Regions from separate parts of the Pantoea sp. USHLN298 genome, predicted to be linked through region 2. Evidence: predicted binding sites of a transcription regulator. Region 2 holds the regulator's gene; the other holds the start of a gene.
What was found. Region 2 encodes LexA, which represses DNA repair genes until DNA is damaged. Its sites were predicted from a motif close to TNCTGTATGTACATACAGNA; they were not measured.

Region 1 (9,667 bases), on a different contig from region 2:
GTGGCCGACAAGCTGGCGATGATGGAGCGCTACATTAGCAAACGGGTAATCGATGCGATTGTGGTCAGCCCTTCCGCCGATATCAGTCAGGTCGATAATCGGCTGATTGTCCGCGAGCCGCTGGAAGCCGCCGATATCAAATATCGTCACGACCGCCAGCTGCTGCGGGTCGCGCTGGAGCACGCCATTCAGGGCTTTAACTGAGTTACGAGGTGGCGATAAACAACGTGCGCAGTTCATGCAGCTGATCGCGCACGCTGGCGGCCTGTTCGAACTCCAGGTTCTGCGCATGTTGCTGCATCTGCCCTTCCAGCTCGTGGATCTTTTTCTGCAGGGCCTGCGGCGACAGCGCCAGATAATCCGCTTCCGCCTCGGCGGCACCGCGTCGTGCCGGTTTCGCTTTGCCCCGGGTTTTCACCACGTTGTTGCCCAGTTCCAGAATATCCGTGATCTTTTTATTCAGGCCCTGCGGCACAATGCCGTTCTCTTCGTTGTACTGCTGCTGTTTCTCGCGACGCCGTTCGGTCTCTTCAATCGCCCGCGCCATTGACGGGGTAATTTTGTCGCCATACAGAATGGCTTTGCCATTGATGTTACGCGCCGCACGGCCAATGGTCTGAATCAGCGAGCGCTCGGAACGCAGGAAGCCCTCTTTATCCGCATCCAGAATCGCCACCAGCGACACTTCCGGCATATCCAGCCCCTCACGCAGTAAGTTAATGCCCACCAGCACATCAAACTCACCCAGGCGTAAATCGCGGATAATCTCCATCCGTTCCACGGTGTCGATGTCAGAGTGCAGATAACGCACCTTTTCGCCGTGCTCTTCCAGATATTCGGTCAGATCTTCCGCCATGCGCTTGGTCAGCACCGTCACCAGCACGCGTTCGTTGATCGCCACCCGCTGACGGATTTCCGACAGCAGATCGTCGACCTGGGTCGCCACCGGACGTACTTCGAGGATGGGGTCGAGCAGACCGGTTGGACGCACCACCTGATCGATCACTTCGTCGCCCGACTTTTCCAGCTCATATTTGCCCGGCGTAGCCGACACATAGATAGTCTGCGGGGCCAGCGCCTCAAACTCTTCAAACTTCATCGGACGGTTATCCAGCGCCGACGGCAGGCGGAAACCGTACTCCACCAGCGTCTCTTTACGCGCCCGGTCGCCTTTATACATGCCGCCGATTTGCGGAATGGTAACGTGCGATTCATCCACCACCAGCAGGCCGTCGGCCGGCAGGTAGTCAAACAGCGTCGGTGGGGCTTCGCCGGGTCCGCGTCCTGAGAGATAGCGTGAATAGTTTTCGATGCCGGAGCAGTAGCCCAGCTCGCTCATCATCTCCAGATCGAACTGGGTACGCTGGGTAATACGCTGCTCTTCCAGCAGCTTATTATTTTCCAGCAGCACTTTGCGGCGATCCGCCAGCTCCACTTTAATATCTTCCATCGCCTGAATAATGCGCTCACGCGGCGTCACGTAGTGCGTTTTCGGATAGATGGTAAAGCGCGGCACCACCGAATCGATCTGGCCGGTCAGCGGGTCAAACAACGACAGGCGCTCCACCTCTTCATCGAACAGCTCGACGCGCAGGGCGATATCGTCTGACTCCGCCGGGAAGATATCAATCACCTCACCACGCACCCGGAAAGTCCCGCGCTGGAACGCCTGATCGTTACGGGTATATTGCAGCTCCGACAGGCGACGCAGGATGCTGCGCTGGTCGATGATCATGCCGCGGGTTAAGTGCAGCATCATTTTCAGGTAGAGATCGGGATCGCCCAGACCGTAGATCGCCGACACCGAGGCGACCACAATCACGTCGCGCCGCTCCAGCAATGCTTTGGTGGCTGACAGACGCATCTGCTCAATGTGTTCGTTAACCGAGGCATCCTTTTCGATAAAGGTGTCGGAACTGGGCACATAGGCTTCCGGCTGATAGTAGTCGTAGTAAGAGACGAAAAACTCGACCGCGTTGTCCGGGAAAAACTCCTTCATTTCACCGTACAGCTGAGCCGCCAGCGTCTTGTTCGGCGCCAGAACCATGGTTGGACGGTTGAGATCGGCAATCACGTTGGCCACGGTGAAGGTTTTTCCCGAGCCGGTTACGCCTAATAACGTCTGGTGGGCCAGTCCATCTTCCAGACCCTCTTTCAGACGACGAATCGCCTCGGGCTGATCGCCGGAAGGTTTGAAAGCGGAATTTAATTTAAAGGCTTTACTCATGAATGCAGTTCCTGCTGAAGAAGTCGGCGGGCAGGCACCTATTTTACTCTGCTATGGTGATTTTGCCAGAAATTAATACTGGATATAAAAACAGTGTTGAGGCAGAGTAAGGGTCCCGGCTGGCGTACTTTTTGGTCACCGGTTGCCGCTGGCTTTAGCCCGGCGGTTGTTGCGCAAGGTTATCCCCAGGCGGAGATCGGATTTAACATTTGTCAATAGAGCGTCATAAAATTACAGTTCAGTGAACTGACAGATAAATCGCAGGCTTGTTTTTTAATAAGTAATTGATTTAATTATACTATGTCGAAAAGCCCAGATTCTCGACATTATGTAACCAGGCCGCGTATTTCCTCGCTTCCAACCTGTTTTCATTACCTAATGCACAAGGTTATCCACAGGAATGGTGGATAAGTGATGGCAGCCCCGCCGCCATCGGCTGTGTATAATTTTTCCCTGCCGCCTGGGTTTGCTGAAAATAATTTTTTTTCCGCTAAATTTCTCCACCGCCGCTGACAAATTGTTCTGCTTTTTTTAACTGACCCAGACTCTCTGCTGCTGATTTGCCCCGCCAGCCCGCCATTCTTAATCAGAATCGTTGCCTCATCTTCGCACGACTGCACCAGAAACGCCGCCCGCTGGCACTGTGAAAGTGCAGCCCGGTTATCACCCGCAGAAATTGATAAGCATTCCTCATATTTTCCCGGCGCGCAGCCGCGCTGGCCGCTGAAAAAAAGCACACCGCTGAATCTGGCCTGGGAATTGCAAGATTGAATGGCGTCAACGCGCATCGCGCGCACTGTGCTGCAGTGGTGAGATGACCATTGCTGATACCTTGTTTGCCAGACGACACAGAGCGGAAGCATTCAGGCTAATGATCGGAAAGGAGAGTGTCAGATGCTGAGTTTACGTTCGGTAAATCAATTTTACGGTCAAAATCATATCCTGTGGGACGTGGATCTCGATCTGTCGCCTGGCACCTGCACCGGCGTTCTTGGCCGGCCAGGCATGGGGAAAACCACCCTGGTCAACTGCATTATGGGCCGGCTGCCGATCAACAGCGGATCGATCTCATGGAAAGAAGATGGTTCACCGCCCGCCGACCTGCTGCTGCAGCCAGCTGAACAGCGGGCGCAGATGGGAATTGGCTATGTGCCACAGGGACGCCATATTTTTACCCAGATGAGCGTGGAAGATAATTTGCTGATCGCCCTGCTGGCCGGTGCCAGTCAGGCCGACCGCCACCGCGCCATTCCCGAAATGGTGTTTGACCTGTTTCCGGCGCTCTATTCGCTACGCCAGCAGCGCAGCGGCGATCTGCCGATCGATCAGCAGCAGCAGCTGGCCCTGGCGCGCGCGCTGGTGCTGCAGCCAAAACTGCTGATTCTTGATGAGCCCACCGACGGCATGTCGCCGTGGCTGGAAGAGGAGATGGGGAATCTGATTCGCCGACTGAACCTCGACTATGGCCTGACGATCCTGCTGCTGGAGCAGCGTCTCTCCCTGATCCGTCGCGTGGCTGACTATTTTCTGCTGTTGCATCGCGGGCGTAACGTGGCGCAGGGCAAAATGGCGCAGCTGGATGACCACACCGTCAACAAATGGCTGACGGTGGCCTGATTTACGCTGGCAGCGTCAGATAGTGCCCGCAGTTGTCCTGTTGCGACTCGGTCAGCCAGGGAATGGTGCCGAGACAGGGTGCAGGCAGGCGTTGCGTCAGGCTGGTGAGATATTCCTGATAACGCTGTCCCGGCGGCACCACGGTGTTGGCGATCCAGCCCGCCAGACGCAGCCCGCGAGCGCGTACCGCCTCCGCGGTCAGCATGGCGTGATTGATGCAGCCCAGTTTGACACCGACCACTAATATCACCGGCAACTGCTCGCTGCTGACCCAGTCAGCATAGGTGTGCGTTGCGGATAACGGGGTGTACCAGCCGCCTGCGCCTTCAACCAGAATCCAGTCTGCCAGCGGTTCCAGCGCCGCCAGGCCCGCCGACAGCGCCAGATGAGTGATCGGCCTGCCCTCTTCGGCACTGACGATGTGCGGCGCTGTCGGTTCAAGGAACGCCAGCGGATTGACCTGCTGATAGTCTAACGGCACGCTGCTGTACCGCTGCAGCGCCAGCGCGTCACTGTTACGCAGCCCCTCCGGCGTCATTTCGCAGCCCGAGGCGACCGGCTTATAGCCCGCGCAGCGATAACCGGCCGCCCGGGCGGCCTGTAACAGGGCGCCGCTGGCGACCGTTTTACCGACTTCGGTGTCGGTGCCGGTGATAAACCAGCGCTTCATGATGAACTTACTCCATAGATGAGATGATAACTGAGACGGAAACCGTGCCGATCGCGCGGCCAGTGCGCCTCTAACTGTGCCAGCCGCTGTCGGGTTAACAGCGGGCCATCCCGCCCCTGATGCAGATGGGTTGCCCCAATCCCTTTCAGCGAACGCATGGCGCTGAGTGCATCCGGGAAATGCAGGGTGATGAGCGCCGACTCGCAGTTCAGTTGGTGGGTAGCGCAGGCTGCCGCAATCTGTTGCTCGGTGAGAAAGCGGTTAGCGTGCGGATGGTGATCCAGATGCGACCAGGCCTGATGGACTTCCTGCAATGAACCGGCGCTCAGGGTTGAAAACAGCAGCGTACCGTCGGGACGCAGCACCCGCCTGAACTGGCCCAGCGCCTGCGACAGATCGTTGCTCCACTGCACCGCCAGGTTACTCCACACCAGATCAAAACTGCCCGCTGCCAGCGGTAAGGCATCGATATCTCCGGCCAGATAGTGCTGCGCGGCGTTACTGGCGCGCGCCTGTTGCAGCATCTGCGGCGAGAGATCGAGCGCGGTGACCTGCTTACCACGTTCACGCCATTGCCTGCTGTACCAGCCGGTACCGCAGCCGGCATCCAGTAGCTGCGGTCCACTGTGCGCCGGTGCCCGTGCCAGCAGCGCATCGCCGCTCAGCCGTTGCAGCGCGGCATGAGCATCGTAGTGTTCGGCCGCCCGGCCAAAGGCGCGCGCCACCGCGCGCTTATCAACCTGCAGCGTCATGCAGCGCCTCCAGCAGAATATCGATGTCGTCCGGCTGATGCGCCGCCGTCAGGGTAATACGCAGCCGGGCAGTGCCTGGCGGTACGGTTGGTGGCCGGATGGCGCTGACCCAGCAGCCCGCTTCTGCCAGCCGGGCGGAGAGCGCCATCGCTTCCGCATTGTCGCCGATGATTAACGGCTGAATCGCACTGGCGGAATCCATCAGTTGCCACGGCAGCGAGGCGGTACCACGCCGGAAGCGCTGGATATTCTCCTGCAACCGCTGACGCAGCGCATCGCCCTGCTGCACCTGACCGAGCGACGCCTGCAGCGCCGCCGCCTGGGCGGCGGGCATCGCGGTCGAATAGATCAGATGGCGGCTGAACTGCACAAAATAGTCGGCGGTTTGTGCGTCGCACAACAGTGCCGCCCCGCTGACGCCAAAGGCTTTACCGAAGGTGACCACCAGCAGCTCCGGTTTTATTCCCTGCTGCCAGCAGCTGCCGCGCCCCTGCTCGCCTGTCACGCCGATCCCGTGCGCATCGTCCACCAGCAGCCAGCCCTGCGCGTCGCGCGTCTGTGCCGCTATCGCCGCCAGCGGCGCACTGTCACCATCCATGCTGAAAATCCCTTCGGTCACCACCAGCGTTTCGCCGCTGCAGGGTGCGGCCAGCCGCGCCGCCAGACTCGCCGGGCTATTGTGCGTAAAACGGCGCAGCTGCGCCGGACTGTGGTTGGCGGCATCCAGTAGCGAAGCATGGCTGAGCTTATCGGCCAGGATACGATCGTTTTCCTCCCCCAGCAGATGGATCACCGCCTGATTCGCCGCGAAGCCGGAGATAAACAGCAGCGCGCGATCATAGCCGAGCCAGTCAGCCAGCTGCGCTTCCAGCGCCGCATGCTGCCGGTGATAGCCGGTGACGTGGCCTGACGCACCGGCACCGGCTCCCGCCTGTTCTGCGCCGCGCTGCCAGCCAGCAATCACCGCCGGATGCTGGGTTAAGCCGAGATAATCGTTGCTGGAAAAATGACGATAAACGCGTCCTCCGCTGTGCAGCGTGCGGGTGGTCTGATGATCGATTACCGGGCGTTGCCGCCAGCCATCGGCGGCGCGCCGCCGATCCAGCGCCTGTGCCAGTCGTTGCTGCCAGCTCATTACAGCGCCGCGTTATAGAACTGTTCAGTGTCGGCGTGCATCAGCTGGTCGCTGAGCTGCTGCTGTTGCTGCTGATCGCCGTGCTGGGTGTGGGTATGCTCCGGGTTCAGCCCCAGCTTGCGGAACAGCACGCGATCTTTATCCTCTTCCGGGTTCGGCGTGGTCAGCAGTTTGCAGCCGTAGAAAATCGAGTTCGCCCCGGCCATAAAGCACATCGCCTGGGTCTGCTCACTCATCTGCTCACGGCCCGCCGATAGCCGGACGTGCGAGGTTGGCATCATGATGCGCGCCACCGCGATAGTGCGGATAAAATCGAACGGCTCAACGTCATCGTTGTCCGCCAGCGGCGTACCTTTGACCTTCACCAGCATGTTGATCGGCACGCTTTCCGGCGGGGTCGGCAGGTTGGCTAACTGCACCAGCAGACCGGCGCGATCGCTGACCGTCTCCCCCAGACCGACGATGCCGCCTGAGCAGACTTTGATCCCGGCGTCACGCACTTTGCCCAGCGTATCCAGCCGTTCCTGATAGCTGCGGGTGGTGATGATGCTGCCGTAAAATTCTGGCGAGGTGTCGAGGTTGTGGTTATAAAAATCCAGGCCGGCGCCCGCCAGCCGCTGCGCCTGCTGATCGCTGAGCGTACCCAGCGTCATACAGGTTTCCATGCCCATCGCCTTTACGCCTTCAACCATTTTTTCCAGATAGGGCATATCGCGCTCGTGCGGATTTTTCCATGCCGCGCCCATGCAGAAACGGGTTGAACCGGCGGCTTTGGCCTGACGCGCAGAGGTCAATACTTCCTCCACTTCCATCAGGCGTTCCGACTCCAGGCCGGTCTTGTAGCGCGCGCTCTGCGGGCAGTATTTACAGTCTTCCGGGCAGGCACCGGTTTTGATCGACAACAAGGTGCTGACCTGTACCTGACGCGGATCGAAGTGCTGACGATGCACCCGCTGCGCTTCAAACATCAGTTCAAGAAAAGGTTGATCAAACAGGGCCTGGGCCTGTGCAACTGTCCAGCGTTGTGCCATTACGTGCTCCAAAAAAAGGGTGTCATCCCGACGATTAACGTGGTTATACTTGTAAACTATATTTTTTTATTTTGGTTTACAACTCCGGTTTACGACGCCTATGTTCACGCCTGAAGACGCCCGCTTTGATCGCCAGCACATCTGGCACCCCTACACCTCAATGCTCGACCCGCTGCCCTGTTATCCGGTGGTTGCCGCCCAGGGTTTTCAACTGCAACTGGCCGATGGCCGCGAACTGGTCGATGGCATGTCCTCGTGGTGGGCGGCGATTCACGGTTACAACCATCCACGGCTGAACCGGGCGCTGACGCAGCAGATGACGCAGATGTCACACGTAATGTTTGGCGGCATTACCCATCCCGCCGCGGTGGCGCTCTGCCGCCAGCTGGTTGCGATGACGCCCGCGGCGCTGGAGTGCGTTTTTCTCGCCGATTCCGGCTCGGTGGCGGTGGAAGTATCGATGAAGATGGCGTTGCAGTACTGGCTGGGACGCGGTGAAACCCGGCAGCAGTTCCTGACGCTGAAGCGCGGCTATCACGGCGATACCTTTGCGGCGATGTCGGTGTGCGATCCGGAAAATTCGATGCACAGCCTGTGGCGCGGCTATCTGCCCGAACATCACTTTGCAGCGGCTCCGGCCTGCGGCTTTGATGATGAATGGGAGCGCCAGGATTTTGATGATTTCGCCCGGCTGATAGAACAGCATCATCAGCAGCTGGCGGCGGTGATTCTGGAGCCGATCGTGCAGGGCGCTGGCGGGATGCGCTTCTACCATCCGCGCTATTTACAGCAGGTACGTGAAGCGTGCGATCGTTACGGCCTGCTCCTGATTGCCGATGAGATTGCTACCGGATTTGGTCGCACCGGCAAACTGTTTGCCTGTGAACATGCTGGCATCACGCCCGATATTCTGTGCGTCGGCAAAGCGCTGACCGGCGGCATGATGAGCCTGGCGGCGACCCTGACCACTCGCGAAGTTGCTGATACCATCAGCCGCAGCGCGGCCGGCTGTTTTATGCACGGCCCGACCTTTATGGGCAATCCGCTGGCCTGCGCGGTGGCGGTTGAAAGCCTGACCCTGCTGGCCGAAGGCGAATGGCAGCCTCAGGTTGCCGCTATCGAACGTCAGCTTCGGGCAGAGCTGCTGCCGTTGCGCAGTGCGCCGCAGGTGGCGGATGTGCGGGTGCTGGGCGCAATTGGCGTGGTCGAGACTCACCGTGCCGTGAATATGGCGGCGCTGCAGCAGTTCTTTGTTGAGCAAGGGGTCTGGATCCGGCCGTTTGGCCGGCTGATCTACCTGATGCCGCCCTATATCATCACGCCGCAGGCGCTGAGCAAACTGGTGCAGGCGATTGGGGCAGCGCTTGAGCATTCTTCACATTTTGCCGACTGAAGCGGGCGAAGCGCTGGAACTGACTGCGCGTTTGGTTATGATGTCAGGCTAATGATCGACACGTGAGGAGAGGTAATGCGCGTTTATAGTCAGGACTTTAACGACGGCGATAAAATGCCTGAGAAGCACGTTTTCAACGGTATGGGCTATCAGGGCGAGAACATCTCTCCCCATCTGGCCTGGGAAGCAGCCCCGGAAGGTACCAAAAGTTTTGTGGTGACCTGCTACGATCCCGACGCGCCAACCGGCTCCGGCTGGTGGCACTGGCTGGTGGCGAACATTCCGGCTACCACCACTTCTCTGCCGCAGGGCGCGGGCTCCGGTCAGGCCGGGCTGCCGTCAGGGGCGATCCAGACCCGGACAGATTTTGGTCAGGCCGGTTATGGCGGTGCGGCGCCGCCGCAGGGCGAAACCCATCGCTACATTTTCACGGTACATGCGCTGGATGTGGAAAAGATTGAGGTGGATGAGGGTGCCAGTGGTGCCATGGTCGGCTTTAATGTCCATTTTCACGCGCTGGCAAGCGCGTCACTGACCGTGAACTACCAGTAATTCCGCTACGCCTCTCCCAGCCGGGAGAGGCGTTAAATTGCAGCGTTACGCCTGCAACTGATGTACCACGACCCACATCGGACCCTGTCCGACCGCATAGCGTCCCAGCGGCTGTAACAGTCCCTGTGGTTCAGTGATGCGATAGACCTCAATGTGATGGGATTTCTGCCCCGCCGCCACCAGATACTGTCCGCTGTGATCGATATTAAAGCCGCGCGGCTGGGTTTCAGTTGGCTGGAAACCTTGCAGCGTCAGCTGTCCGCCATCTTCACTGACGCTGAACACCGCCA
Region 2 (9,667 bases):
CAAAGCCGCCAGCCATCTCCAGCTCGCCGCGCGTTTCCAGCGACTCAGAAAGCGTGATCAGGTCGATGGGCTTGCTGTTTTCCAGCAGCCGCTGCATCTCGGAAAAAATCAGCCGGTGCGAACGGTTGAAGAAATCACTGGCGACCACGCGCTCGGAGACGTTATCCCAGCGCTCATTATCCAGCATTAACCCACCGAGCACCGATTGCTCCGCTTCCAGCGAATGCGGGGGCATTTTCACGCCTTCCAGCTGGCGATCCTGCGTTTCGTTCGATTTGTTGGTGGGTTTATTTCCTGCCATAGTGAATGCATTACCGATCTTCTGTGGGGACGCGCAAGTATACCTCAGTTGGGGTGCGCGCCTCACCCTCATGATGAAACAATCACAGGAGTAAGCATGGCAAAGCGTATTCAGTTCAACGCGCACGGCGGCCCGGAAGTTCTGCAGTGGGCTGATTTTGAACTTGCCGACCCTGCCGGAAATGAAGTTCAGGTAGAAAATCGCGCCATCGGCATTAACTACATCGATACCTATCTGCGTAGCGGGCTCTATCCGGTCAGCGATTTCCCGTCCGGTCTTGGCACCGAAGCGGCTGGCGTGGTGACGCGAGTGGGCCGTGACGTCACCCTATTTAAACCGGGCGATCGGGTCGTCTATTGCCAGGCCGCGCTTGGCGCCTACAGTGAAGTGCATAACGTGGCAGAAGATCGCCTGATGCATCTGCCGGACGCGATCGGTTTTGAGCAGGGTGCGGCCAGTTTCCTTAAAGGGCTGACGACTCAGTATCTGCTGCGCCAGACCTATAAAGTCAAAGCGGACGAAACCTTTCTGTTTCACGCTGCCGCAGGCGGTGTTGGCCTGATCGCCTGTCAGTGGGCCAAAGCGCTGGGTGCGCACCTGATTGGTACCGTCGGCTCGGCAGAAAAGGCGGCGCTGGCAAAAAACGCCGGCGCCTGGGCCACCATTAACTATCGCGAAGAGAACATTGCCCAGCGCGTCAACGAACTCACTCAAGGGAAAAAAGTCGGCGTCGTCTATGACTCGGTCGGGAAAGATACCTGGGAAGCGTCGCTGGATTCGCTACGCCGCCACGGTCTGATGGTCAGTTTTGGCAACGCTTCCGGCCCGGTGACCCGCGTCGATCTGGGCATTCTGAACAAGAAAGGCTCGCTGTTTGTTACCCGCCCTTCGCTGTTCGGCTACATCACGAATCGTCAGGAGCTGGAAACCGCCAGTGCCGAGCTCTTTTCACTGCTGGCCAGCGGCGCGATCAAGGTAGAGGTGCCGGAACAGCAGAAGTTTGCCCTGAAGGAGGCGGGTAAAGCGCATCAGATGCTGGAAAGCCGCGCCACCCAGGGGTCGAGCCTGTTGATCCCCTGATCGGCAGCAAAGCGTAATAAACAAAAAGAGCTTCCCGCAGGAAGCCCTTCTCTATTTTTTATTTTCGTTCGCGCTGGTGTAGGGACAGCGGCGATAAATACGTTTTGACTCAACGGCGACTATCCTGCCAGAAAACATAAGTAAAAAATATGTTTAATTGCAGATAACGTCTAAGCAGAGCCTCACTCTGTGATCATCTCCGCATTTATCGCCAGCCTTTTCTGTCTAAGCTGTTGATCTTACGTTTGAGTTTACGCCATTCGCGCGTATTGCGATCGCCGAAAAAAGCGCGATGCAGCCAGACAGCGGCCACCGCCAGCACCAGCCACGGCAACACTTTGATAACAAGTGCAAACAGTCCGCCGACGAACATTACCAGGGTAGCGACTACCAGCGCAGCCAGCACGCCGAGCAGTGACACACCGGTGACCAACAGCATCAGGAAAAACCCCAATACAAATAAAATTTCCACGTTAGCGCTCCTTATTGAGACTCGTTGTAACGATCATTACAAGAAACGTGCCAACCTGTAAGTGATTGTTTTATCGGACTACAGCCCAAACAACAGACCCATTACTCGTCAAAAAAACCAAATTTCGGCGTAAAAAAAACCAGCCCACCGGGCTGGTCTCTTTTCACGCAGATCGATCAGGCTTCCTGCGGGATTTTATCCGCGACCAACGCCAGCGCAGCTTCCAGCACGCGCACATCCGCGCCCGGTTTGTGGGCATTTTCACTGAGATAGCGTCGCCACTGGCGAGCGCCAGGAATCCCCTGGAACAGACCGAGCATATGACGGGTCACATGGCCCAGGTAAGTGCCCTTCGCCAGTTCAGCTTCAATGTAAGGATACATGGCGCGAACCACCGCCACCGGATCGGCCGCCGGATGCTGGCGACCAAACAGTTGCTGATCTACCTGCGCCAGAATGCCGGGATTCTGATAGGCTTCGCGGCCCATCATTACGCCATCCAGATGCTGCAGGTGAGTCTGCGCTTCTTCCAGCGTTTTCACGCCGCCGTTAATTGCCAGCGTCAGGTGCGGGAAATCCCGTTTCAGCTGATAGACGCGTGGATAATCCAGCGGCGGAATTTCGCGGTTCTCTTTCGGGCTCAGGCCCGACAGCCAGGCTTTACGCGCATGGATGATAAACGTTTCGCATCCGCCGCGTTCGGCTACCGTGCCGACAAAATCGGTCAGGAACGCATAGCTATCCTGCTCATCAATCCCGATACGCGTTTTCACCGTCACCGGAATCGATACCACATCGCGCATCGCCTTGATGGCGTCAGCCACCAGATCGGCTTCCGCCATCAGGCAGGCGCCGAAGCGGCCATTCTGTACCCGGTCAGAGGGACAGCCGACGTTGAGATTCACTTCATCATAGCCGCGCTGTTCAGCCAGCTTCGCGCAGTGCGCCAGCGCGGCGGGATCGCTGCCACCGAGCTGCAAAGCAACCGGATGTTCATCCTCGCTGTAGGCCAGGTAATCGCCTTTACCATGAATGATCGCGCCGGTGGTGACCATTTCGGTATAGAGCAGCGTATCGCCGGTAAGCTGGCGATGAAAATAGCGGCAGTGGCGATCGGTCCAGTCGAGCATCGGGGCAATCGAGAAACGTTGCGAAGAAAATGTATCCATGAAGCGCAGGCAATCCGGTATCTAAGAGTGATGGAATTCTGTGCAAGGATAACACAAGGGCGGGCGATAGTGCATCGCCCGCCCCGGAACCGCGGCTAAAAGAGGATCAGAAATTGAAGCCGAGCTGCATCATCGCGCCCCAGGTATTGTTAGCGCCCACCGAGCCAGCCAGGTCCAGATGGACCGCCTTGTTAAACGGTGACAGGCCAAAACCAGCGGTCGCGACGTTCTCATCATTTGAACGCATATCGGCGCGATAACCGGCCCGTAACTGTAACCAGTCGAGCACCCGATATTCCGCACCGACCGCGGCATACTGGCTGTTATCCTGAGTTTTAAAACGTTTGGTTTCGGTCAGGTCAACATCACCGGTAACGGTAAACGGCCCTTTATCCCAGGCCAGACCGGTAGTGACCAGCGGACGGATCTGGTAAGTATCGCGGAAGCCGTTAACCTCTTTGGTCTGCAGATCGCGGGAAACCAGGTTTTGTCCGGTGATACCCAGCGTCCAGTTTTCAGCAAAGGTGGTTGCCAGGCCGGCATCGACGTTAAAGCCGGTGTCCGAGCTGCGATACTGGCTATTGTTGATGTCACTTTTGTCGTAGTTGTAGATGCTGGCGGTGTAGTTATAGAGCCAGGTTTTCTGCAACTTCGGCGTGACGCCCACCGACACCGGCTGACCGGCAATGGTAAATTCATGCGCCACCGCAACACCGTAATCGGTGACCAGCGCCGCTAAACCGTTGGCGCTGGAACGCAGGTTGTTCTGGTCGCCCGGACGTGGGAGCACCGTGCCGTTAGCCACGCCGCGCAGATAATCGATATCGCTCTGGACGACGTTGGCACGCACGTGTGCCGAGCCATAGGCTTTGGTAATAAAGGCAAAAGGCAGCGTCTCATTGGGAACAGTGACCGCCAGCGCCACCCCGGCACTGCCGTCTGCTTTGTTGCCGCGCAGATCGTTTAACTTGTTGGCGACGTCGCCTGAGGCGGCGCGCACTTCAGGATAGCCACGCAGATAATCGGCAAAGGTCAGGTTGCCGATCACATCGCGGTAACGATCAACGGTATCGGTGATGTCATCCACTTTGTCGATCAGGTGATCTTTGTCGGTAACCTGAATACCGGCTGAAGGGAAAATAATACTGACGCTATCATCGGGTTTGGCTCGCGTCATTAAAGCCGGGTTGGCCAGTACCGCGGAGCCATAAAGAGAAGATGCGACGCCGGTACCGCCCATGGCGTCATTACGTGCATCATACCAGGTTCCCGCCGCCATGGCGGAAGAAGAAAGGAAAAGCGCATTCAATACAGCGGTGTACACCAGCGCTGAGCGTTGAGCGGATTTTTTCACCATTTGCCTGCCATCACCTGAGAAATTGTCGTTGAAACATTCAACGACTGAATAGTTTGTTAACCCTATTGTGAACGTTGGCTAACGCGTTATTGCTGTGAATTCAAAGGAAACAGTGCCTTAATTCGAAGGATTGGAGGTTTTCCAATCAGAAAGTCATAATTTTTATTCAAAATACAGGGTAAAAATTAAAATAATACCAGACATTTATTAAGTCTTTCTGAACATTACTTCTTAACTCCGTGAGATGCAAAGCAAAAGCGCTAAACGGCGCGTTGCGGGCCGTCATCATGTGGATCTGATTTATCCCCGATAACGCGCCATCGCGATGCCCTACTCCTCTTTGCTGCTGTTTTTACGCGCAAAAAGGCGTGCTGCTCCGCCCGGCAACCAACCTCTGCGCGGCTAAATTTTGTGTGATAAAATAACATCACTTATCCAGCGGAGAACTTTCATGTCAAACATGACGTCACAGCAAATAATGACCCAGGCGGAAAAACTGTGCCTGCAGCGCGGTGTGCGTCTGACGTCGCAACGGGCAGAAGTGTTGCGATTAATGGCTGAGCAGCCAGGTTCAATTAGTGCCTATGACCTGCTGGATCAACTCCGGGTCAGCGAACCGCAGGCCAAGCCGCCCACCGTTTATCGGGCGCTCGATTTTCTGCTGGAACAGGGCTTTATCCACCGGGTAGAGTCCAATAATAGCTATGTTATGTGTCACCATTTCGAGGCGCCGGCCCACACGTCGGTGATGCTGGTATGTGACCGCTGTGCCGCTGTAACTGAGAAACAGGCACAGGGCGTCGAAAAGATCATCGCGACACTGGCTGGCGAGGCACAATTTGCCCTGCGTCACAGCGTGATTGAAGCACATGGATTATGTGAGAGTTGTGTTGCAGTGGAAGCCTGCACGCACCATGAAAGTTGCGAACACGATCATCAGAGCGAGGGTAAAAAGCGGGGAAAACGCGGGTAATGTGCACATCCTTGTGCGGTTGCCAGTATGAGCCGTACCGGCGGGTAGGAGCTTTATCCGTAAATCTGCGTGATTACCAACGGTAATCTTTGTTCTGACCTTCCCAGTCCGTTACTTCGCGCTCTGCATCTTCTTTTGCATAGCCATAACGTTCCTGAATTTTTCCGACCAGCTGATCGCGCTTGCCTTCAATAACCTGCATGTCATCGTCGGTCAGCTTGCCCCATTTCTCTTTCACGTTGCCTTTAAACTGCTTCCAGTTGCCGCTCGCTTGATCTTTATTCATGGCAGACCTCTATGTCATCCTTTGGTTGCATCATTTATCTTGAAAGAAAACAAAATGACGATATAAAGCGCTGGTTTACTGCGCTGCTTACGGTTAATTGTAGTAGAAGATTTTAGGGTTGCTGGAATAATACAGAATAATCTGTAGCGCACCGGCTAAAGCCGCCCGCTATCAGGCGTCGAACCAGCTGTTCTGCTGCCAGTGTTTACGCCAGATTAGCCACAGCGACACGCCGCGCAGCGCCAGGAAAACCGTTACCGCCAGCCACAATCCGTGGTTGCCCAGTATCGGGACGCTGAGCAGCGTCAGGAAGTAGCCGAGTGCCGCCACCATCATGCTGTTACGCATCTCCCGGCCACGGGTCGCGCCAATAAACATGCCATCCAGCAGATAACACCAGACGCCAATCAGCGGCAGAATAACCTGCCATATCAGATAGCGATCGGCGGCCTGTTGCAGCGGTTCAAGGGAGGTCAGCAGCGCCACGATGTGCGGGCCGCAGAGTGCATAGAGCAGCGAAAAACCGATTGCCACTACCACCGCCTGGCGGCAGGCGGCATGCCAGACGCGCAGCAATTTGCTGCCATCTTTTGCGCCGTGTGCTTCGCCGGCAAAGGCTTCCACCGCATAGGCGAAACCGTCAAGCGCGTAGGCGGTAAAGGTGATAAACATCAACAGCACCGCATTGACTGCCACCACCTGCGGACCGATGCGCGCGCCCAGTACGGTCAGTGAGGCAAAACAGAGCTGCAGCAGTAACGAACGCAGCATGATGTCGCGATTAAGCCGCAGCAGGCGCTGAATATCACCGCGCCAGCTCTGCTTCAGTATTGCCGTAGTGATGCCGCGCAGTTTCAACACACGCCAGACCATTACCGCACCGACGGCCAGCGTGATGTACTCTGCCAGTGCGGTCGCGGTTGCCGCTCCCGCCACGCCCCAGTGCAGCCCCATCACCAGCCACAGATCCAGCACAATATTGACCAGATTACCGACCACCAGCAGGATGACCGGTGCCCGCGCATACTGCACACCGAGCAGCCAGCCAAGGATCACCAGGTTTGCCAGCGTGGCAGGCGCACTCAGCCAGCGGATCTGAATAAACAGCGTCGCCTGTTGCAGAACCTTGGGATCGCCGCCAATCAGAGAGGTCGCCAGGCGGGTGATGGGGGTACGCAGACAGATGAACAGCACGCCAGCCAGCAGCGCAATGATTAAAGGCTGGGTCAGCGCGCGTGCCAGTGCCGTTTTATCGCCCGCGCCGAATGCCTGCGCCGTCAGGCCAGTGGTACTCATTCGCAGGAACAGCAACAGCATGAAGAGGAAACTGGTGACTGTCGTCCCGACCGCCACCCCGCCAAGATAGACCGGGCTGTCGAGATGACCAATGACAGCGGTATCGACCACGCCCAGTAAGGGTACGGTGATGTTAGAAAGGATCATCGGCAGCGCGAGCCGCCAGAGTTTTTTGTCGGTAGCCGTTAAAAAACGCATTCGCAGTTCCGTGCTCAGCGCTGCAGAGAGGGGAGCTGCAGCGACAAAATTAGGGCCGACAGAATAGCATCAGACGCTACGAATGCGCGGTTATATCAGGCTCAGAGCCACTCGCCGTTGCGAACCACACCCACCGCCAGACCTTCAACGGTCAGTGACTGCGCGCGCGTATCGACGACGATCGGATCAAAATCGCTGTTTTCCGGCAGGAGATGCACGATAGCGCCCTGCTTTTTCCAGCGTTTCACCGTCACTTCATCATCAATGCGGGCCACGACAACCTGGCCGTTACGGACGTCCTGGGTTTTATGCACCGCGAGCAGGTCGCCATCCATAATCCCGATATCTTTCATCGACATTCCGCTGACGCGCAGCAGGAAGTCGGCAGAGGGTTTGAACAGGCCCGGATCGACTTTGTAATGAGTTTCGATATGTTCCTGCGCCATGATCGGCTCACCGGCAGCGACCCGGCCAATTAACGGCAGACCTTCAGAGGCCTCTTCTTCCATTAACAGACGGATACCGCGCGAGGCGCCAGAGACAATCTCAATCACCCCTTTACGTGCCAGCGCTTTAAGATGCTCTTCTGCCGCATTCGGCGAGCGGAAACCCAGCTGCGCGGCAATTTCTGCACGCGTAGGCGGCATGCCCGTTTGAGTAATATGGTCGCGAATCAGGTCATAGACCTGCTGCTGCCTGCTGGTTAATGCTTTCATCCCGCCCCCTGGTTGTTTATACAGTCGCTGTGAGTATATACAGGTATTGGCGAAATGGAAACCGATTCTCAGGCAAAAACGCGCCAGATGGCGCGTTGTGGAAGGGTTATCGCAAATGTGTCCAGAGCAGCGCGATCCAGACAAACAGTGCCAGTAAGATACTGATCAGCACCGCTGCCGAGCCCATATCTTTTGCCCGACCGGCTAACGGATGGCGCTCCTGACCGATACGATCCACAACCGCCTCGATGGCGCTATTGAGGATTTCAACGATGACTACCAGCACCACAGCGCCAATCATCAGGATGCGCGAGACGATATCGACATCCAGCCAGCAGGCCACAATAATGGCGACCAGCGCGGCCAGCGCTTCCTGCCGAAAAGCCGCTTCATGCTGCCAGGCGGCACGCAGGCCCTGCCATGAGTAACCTGCGGCTTTCACAATTCTTACAAGACCGGTGGCATTATTTGCCATATTGGTGGAACCCTTTCATCGGATTGACGTCAATGTCTGGGCTGCGTGCAATTGGCACCACCACAGATCTTCGCTGCGCTTTCTGGTATGCTTGCGGCGCTTTGCTAACAAGAGGCTTCATGTTGTCTATGTCAGGTTGGCGTAAACTTTATTACAAATTACTGAATTTACCACTGTCGTTTTTGGTAAAGAGTAAGGCCATTCCGGCCGATCCCGTTTCTGAACATGGTCTGGACCCGACCCGGCCCATTATGTACGTTCTGCCTTACGATTCGAAGGCCGACTTACTGACTTTACGCGCGCAGTGCCTGCGGCATCATCTGCCCGACCCGCTCTCTCCGCTGGAGATTGATGGTTCACTGCTGCCGCGCCACGTTTTTATCCACGATGGCCCGCGCGTCTTCCCCTATTTTGTGCCCAGCGTCGAATCGGTGAAGATTTTTCACGATTATCTCGACCTGCATCGCAATAACCCCAAACTGGATATCCAGATGCTGCCGGTGACGGTGATGTTTGGTCGTGCGCCAGGCCGTGAGGTTCAGGGCGAAGATGCACCGCACCTGCGGGTACTGAACGGCGTGCAAAAGTTCTTTGCGGTGATCTGGCACGGACGCGACAGTTTTGTCCGTTTCTCGCCGACCGTTTCGCTGCGCCGCATGGCGACCGAGCACGGCACCGACAAATCGATCGCCCAGAAACTGGCCCGGGTGGCGCGCATTCACTTTGCCCGTCAGCGTCTGGCGGCGGTTGGCCCGCGTTTACCGGCACGTCAGGATCTGTTTAATCGCCTGTTGCAGTCTAAAGCGATTGAAAAAGCCGTCGAAGATGAAGCCCGCAGCAAAAAAATCTCCCATGAAAAAGCGCAGCAGAATGCGGTTGAGATGATGGAAGAGATTGCGGCGAACTTCTCTTATGAAGCGATCCGCGTGACGGATCGCGTGATGGGCTGGCTCTGGAGCCGTCTCTATCAGGGCATCAACGTTAACGGCGGCGAAAAAGTGCGTCAGCTGGCGCAGGATGGACATGAAATCGTCTATGTGCCGTGCCATCGCAGCCACATGGATTACCTGCTGCTCTCTTACGTGCTCTATCATCAGGGACTGGTGCCGCCGCACATTGCCGCCGGTATCAACCTCAACTTCTGGCCAGCCGGACCGATCTTCCGTCGTCTGGGCGCGTTCTTTATTCGTCGTACCTTTAAAGGCAACAAGCTGTATGCCACGGTGTTCCGTGAGTATCTCGGCGAGTTGTTCACCCGCGGCTATTCGGTGGAATACTTTGTTGAAGGCGGTCGTTCCCGCACTGGTCGTCTGCTCGATCCGAAAACCGGGACCTTAGCGATGA

Region 1: the regulator LexA is predicted to act here: its motif matches at 2,304-2,323, upstream of uvrB (excinuclease ABC subunit UvrB).

What each region holds. Positions count from the first base shown of each region.
Region 1 covers NZ_JBBCRO010000001.1:376,092-385,758, reverse strand. The annotation lists gene WFK59_RS01980 (gluconeogenesis factor YvcK family protein) at 1-204, shown strand, start outside; gene uvrB (excinuclease ABC subunit UvrB) at 206-2,227, opposite strand; gene WFK59_RS01970 (hypothetical protein) at 2,599-3,015, opposite strand; gene WFK59_RS01965 (ABC transporter ATP-binding protein) at 3,122-3,844, shown strand; gene bioD (dethiobiotin synthase) at 3,846-4,514, opposite strand; gene bioC (malonyl-ACP O-methyltransferase BioC) at 4,511-5,266, opposite strand; gene bioF (8-amino-7-oxononanoate synthase) at 5,250-6,401, opposite strand; gene bioB (biotin synthase BioB) at 6,401-7,432, opposite strand; gene bioA (adenosylmethionine--8-amino-7-oxononanoate transaminase) at 7,533-8,825, shown strand; gene WFK59_RS01935 (kinase inhibitor) at 8,901-9,377, shown strand; gene pgl (6-phosphogluconolactonase) at 9,423-9,667, opposite strand, start outside.
Region 2 covers NZ_JBBCRO010000004.1:533,523-543,189, forward strand. The annotation lists gene dnaB (replicative DNA helicase) at 1-301, opposite strand, end outside; gene WFK59_RS13395 (quinone oxidoreductase) at 398-1,381, shown strand; gene pspG (envelope stress response protein PspG) at 1,587-1,853, opposite strand; gene dusA (tRNA dihydrouridine(20/20a) synthase DusA) at 2,030-3,022, opposite strand; gene WFK59_RS13410 (conjugal transfer protein TraF) at 3,129-4,379, opposite strand; gene zur (zinc uptake transcriptional repressor Zur) at 4,831-5,352, shown strand; gene WFK59_RS13420 (CsbD family protein) at 5,426-5,638, opposite strand; gene dinF (MATE family efflux transporter DinF) at 5,810-7,132, opposite strand; gene lexA (transcriptional repressor LexA) at 7,234-7,848, opposite strand; gene WFK59_RS13435 (diacylglycerol kinase) at 7,955-8,323, opposite strand; gene plsB (glycerol-3-phosphate 1-O-acyltransferase PlsB) at 8,452-9,667, shown strand, end outside.